DNA from 2 places in the Roseibium sp. SCP14 genome. Region 2 is predicted to be linked to the other one. Evidence: riboswitches for the same ligand, from Rfam matches in the RefSeq annotation. Region 2 holds a riboswitch; the other holds the start of a gene.

Region 1 (2,452 bases), on a different contig from region 2:
CCGCGACGTTACTCAGGAAAGCGTGCGTCACGCCATCGGTATGGTTCCGCAAGATACGGTGCTGTTCAACGATACTATCGCCTACAACATTCGCTACGGCCGGCCTGGGGCGACCGATGAGGAGGTTGTCGAAGCCGCTCGTATGGCGCAGATCCATGATTTCATCGAAAGATTGCCTCAAGGCTACGCGTCCGAGGTCGGTGAGCGTGGGTTGAAGCTCTCGGGTGGCGAGAAACAGCGTGTCGCGATTGCCCGAACCATCCTGAAATCACCGCCAATCCTCATTCTGGATGAGGCTACGTCCGCGCTCGACACACATACGGAGCGTGAGATCCAGTCGGCGCTCGACGAAGTCTCTCAGAACCGGACCACACTTGTGATCGCGCACCGCCTGTCGACCGTCGTCAATGCGGACCAGATTATCGTTCTGGAAGCCGGGGAAATTGCGGAACGCGGCAAGCACACGGAACTCTTGAGCAAGGGCGGGCTGTATGCCTCCATGTGGGCCCGTCAGCGCGAAGCTGACGAAGCCGAAGAGCGTTTGCGTGCGGCCAGGGAGAACGACGATCTTGGCATCGTTACACGCGGTCAGACCGCGGATTACGTGCCGGCAAAGTGATGATCGGGCGAAGGAGGGGAGACCCTCCTTCGCTATCCCTGATCAGGCTTTGATCCGGGTGCGGAACTCGCCGATGCGCAGTGCGGCTTCCGCAGCTTCACGGCCCTTGAGAACGAAGTGTTCCCGATAGATTTTTTTGTGGTGATCGGTTTCCTGGAAGTGATGAGGCGTCAGGGAAACAGAAAGTACCGGCACGCCCGTATCAAGACCGGCCTGCATCAGGCCGTTGACGACAGCCTGGGCAACAAAGTCATGCCGGTAAATGCCACCGTCAACGACAAGCGCTGCAGCTGCAATCGCAGCATATTTGCCGGTTTGCGCCAGGTCGCGGGCAGCAAGAGGCATTTCGAATGCACCGGGAACGTCGAACACGTCGATATTGTCGGGCGGGATTACCTGCTGAAAACCTTCAAGCGCCTGGTCAACAATGTCCGAGTGCCAGCCGGCTTTGATAAAGGCGTAGCGGGTGTGTGTCATTTCGGTCTCCGTAGTTAGTGACACGTCACCCAAGGCGATCACATGCACACCGAACCACCCTTGAGTTGGCTTGGCCGCAGTTTCTCTTTCATCCGGACTATGACCGTCGGCCCAGGAGTTGCACCTGGTCTGCATGACCCTTCCTGACTGGAAGGCGCTCGCGGGCTCGCAGCACTTGCTGCTTACCGCCGGTGGGGAATTTCACCCCGCCCTGAGAACAGCGTGTTTCTCGCAGGCGTCTCTTCTCAAGGCAAGATGCGAATTTGCAAAATAAGCTTACAAATTGTTTATCGAGCTCGTCGTCGGCAACGTGTCGCCGGTTTCGTCAGCCTGGTTCTTTCCAGAGTGAACTCAAGCTGCGTGGTCTCTATCCCTTGCTCTTTGATCGTTGACCGGGTGCAAAACGCGGCTTGTGCGGATTTGTCCTGTGTTTCGACCAGAAAGCGGACGGAAAAGGAAACTCGATAAGGCGCGTGCCAGGGCACGCAATTCACGGTGACGGGCGGCTCGGGCGCGTTGCTCAAAAATGTCTCCTGTATGCATCATGCTCGGCTCCTTTCAATCTGTGAGCCGGTTATCTCATATTGAGTTCTTTCGAAGAATTGGGCTAATCTCGAAGATATCTTTCGAAAGTTTCGAATAATGCGTCTGGACGATCTCAAGTTTTTCAAAAGAGTGGCCGAGTTGGGCAGCCTCTCCGCCGCGGGCAGGGAATTCGGTCTGTCACCGTCGGCGGCAAGCAGCCGGTTGAGCAATCTGGAAAAGGAACTGGGATCTCAGCTCGTTGCCAGAACCACCCGGCGGACGGGCTTGACGGAGGCAGGTCAGGTCTTCCTGCGCCATGCCTGCAATGCCCTGGGAGAAATGGACCGCGCGAAGGCCCTGATTGACGCTGCCGAAGATACCCCGCGAGGCACTCTGAGGATCTCGCTGAACGTTTTTTTCGGGCGAAAGCACATTCTTCCTTACCTGTTGGAATATCGGCAGCTTTATCCCGAGTTGAGATTGGATGTGGACATGACGGACCGCATCGTGGATCTCGTCGACGAGGGTTACGACATGGCGATCCGCGGCGCGCCTTTACCTGATTCCAGCCTGATCGCGCGCAAGCTGGGCGGAAATCAAAGGGTATTGTGCGCCAGTCCCGAGTACATCGCGAGCAAGGGAATGCCGAAGTCACCCGACGATTTGCGGTCTCACGACTGCATCGGGTTCGAACCGATGCCAGTCTGGTATTTCCAGGGACCGGAAGGTGAGATCGCCTATCACATCACCAATCCGGTGATTTCGGGGGACAGCGGAGACTTTGCCTATGACGCCGCCATTTTCGGACTGGGGCTGACCGTGAAGTCCCTG
Region 2 (2,452 bases):
TTTCCGGGTCTACCGGATCGAGATCCTTGATGGTGGTGACCCGTGCAAAGGAAGGTCCTTGCCACAACACATCGAGCATATCAACGACCGTATCCGAAGGGCCGAAGAACACGGCCTCAACGGCTCCGGATCTTCGATTTCGAACCCATCCGGATAAATTGCGCGCTTCTGCCTCTTCAGCGCACCAAACCCTGTAACCCACTCCTTGCACCCGGCCTTCAATCAGAACATGAACGTTCAAGGGATCGGCGGTCATTGGGCCCTCCAATCAACAAAACAGGAGAATCATAAATCAAGACCGCCGAATCCGGAAATTTTCCGCATTTGAGGCGTTATTCTCACACTTCTCCTGCTGCCGTTTGTCGTGCGGCGCGCTTCTGTTCGTCCAGCATGACAAGAAGAGAGGCCCCCACAATCACCAGGGCTCCGGGCCAGAATGCTCCTGACGGTGCAAAACCGAAAGCGAGAAAGCCGACCGCAATGTTCAGGGGCAGTTTCAGGTGATCGAACGGCTGAACAAATGCTGCATCCGCTTTCTGATAGGCCAGCGTCAGCAGATAGTTGGCGACAACAGTCAGAACACCTGCCCCCACCAACAACCAGAGTGCAGCTCCGGACGGTAGAATTTCCCCATCGCCCAGAGCCAGAAGAGCGTTGACCGGCGTCAACAGCAACAAAAGGTATAGCGTTATGGTGTCTGCCTGTTCCGTTTTGGTCAATTTCTTGGTGACCAGCGACGTCCCTGCCCAGAACGCGGCTGCTCCAATCGGCAGCAGCGCGCTCCAGTTGAAGGCTTCCGTCCACGGTTGAAGGATCACCATCCCGCCAGAAAATCCTGCAAGGGTCGCCAGCCAGCGAACCATGCCGACATGCTCGCCAAAAAACAGCTTCGCCCCAATGATGACGAAGAATGGAGAAGTCATCACCAGGGCAATTGCCTGCCAGATCTCGACGCGGGCAAGACCGGCGACCCAAAGCTGAATGCCGACAACGGCAAACGCACCGCGAAGAAGGTGCCAGCCGATTTGTCTTGTCTTCAAGGCCATTCGGCCTCTGCGCAACACCCACGGCAATGCCACAAGCAGGCCAAGTGCATATTGCCAGAACGCCGCCGACGTGGATGGCACACCAAGCTGCATGGTCGACGCCTGCAACGCTCCATTGACCAGCGCAAATGACGCGCCAGCGCCAACCATCGCCAGAGCAGCAAGCAGCGGTTTTTGGGTGAATGTTGCCGAAAGTTCCGTCATATCTCAGGTCCGTTCCAGTTCTTCTTCCAGAACAGCCCCAAAAGACACGCGCCCGTTGACCCTCATTTCAGAGCCCGCAGCCAAGTTCTCTATCATCCGGACTGTAACCGTCGGCTCCGGCATCTCACCGGATCTGCTGACCCCTGGCGTTCCAAATCGTGCCAAGGCGCTCGCGGGCTCCAAGTTTCCCTGATACCGCCGGTGGGGACTTCCACCCCGCCCCGAGAACTGTTCTCTATCCCGTTATTTAACTTCGATTTTTCGCAATGACAATGACAGCCGCATCAATTTTTCAGTATCACTGAAATATTCCCGACTTGAGATCCTACCCTGCGCGCCAGGTCCGAATTGATGGTTGCAGGCGACCGGACGTTCTTTGAGAAATGTCCGGTCGCAAGAGATGTCAGTCCGAGGAGCTATCTTTTACAAATCGCCTGACATGATGCGCTTCCCAGTCGCCGGGAGGTTCCAACTTCTCTGCAAGTTTCGCGAGCGCGGCCTCCGGGATCGCGGCTCTTCGCTTCCGGTTCTGTTCGAACAGTCTTGCCGGCGTTGGCTCCAGATAGACAATTTCGACATACGCCCCATAGTCACGAAACAACCGGAGCGGCTTTGCTCGCAATTGAGCAGTCACATTCGTTGCATTCCAGACAAAGTCCTGTCCCTCTCGCGAGTATACCCGGGCAAGTTCAAAGGCAGCCTGGATCACCCGCCCCTGATTGCCCGTCGAAGCTTCACCCAGCTCTTCCCGGAGACTATCAAGACTGACCACTGGAAGCTCCGGACTGTGTCTAGCTATCCAAGTATCCTTGCCTGATCCAGGAAGACCGGACATGAGAGTTACCCGGCAACGAAACGCTTCATGTGCGTGATACCTTGGATCTCGCTCCGGCTTCTCGAAATAGGCCAGTCGGCTTTCGTCATTCGCAAACGAAAATCGAACGGAACCGCACCCGACGTCACCAAAGACGAGTTGCGCAAGCGCGACATTGTCGAGGATCGCGGATTTGTCCGGGCAATCCCTCCCCTGCGCATCGGCCAGAGCGTGAAGACACAGAAGATCAGGGCGGCACTTCCACGAAGTCTCGATCGCGAGCCGCTCGGGATTGTCCCGCTCTATCAACCAGAATGGCAACTGATGAGCGGCAATGAGCCGACATACCTGCTCGCGCCATTCGAACGGTGCACCGGCTTCCCAAAGT

What was found. Region 2 has a riboswitch for FMN ahead of ABLQ08_RS13470 (DMT family transporter). Riboswitches for the same ligand answer to the same signal wherever they lie in the genome.
Region 1: linked by a shared signal. The riboswitch ahead of ABLQ08_RS01450 (6,7-dimethyl-8-ribityllumazine synthase) and the one ahead of ABLQ08_RS13470 (DMT family transporter) in region 2 are both predicted to bind FMN.

The regions. Positions count from the first base shown of each region.
Region 1 covers NZ_JBDZYH010000001.1:309,425-311,876, reverse strand. Annotated here, with positions in the region: gene ABLQ08_RS01455 (ABCB family ABC transporter ATP-binding protein/permease) at 1-619, shown strand, start outside; gene ABLQ08_RS01450 (6,7-dimethyl-8-ribityllumazine synthase) at 662-1,096, opposite strand; FMN riboswitch at 1,172-1,319, opposite strand; gene ABLQ08_RS01445 (LysR family transcriptional regulator) at 1,739-2,452, shown strand, end outside.
Region 2 covers NZ_JBDZYH010000003.1:161,980-164,431, reverse strand. Annotated here, with positions in the region: gene ABLQ08_RS13475 (acylphosphatase) at 1-256, opposite strand, end outside; gene ABLQ08_RS13470 (DMT family transporter) at 339-1,250, opposite strand; FMN riboswitch at 1,331-1,483, opposite strand; gene ABLQ08_RS13465 (AAA family ATPase) at 1,654-2,452, opposite strand, start outside.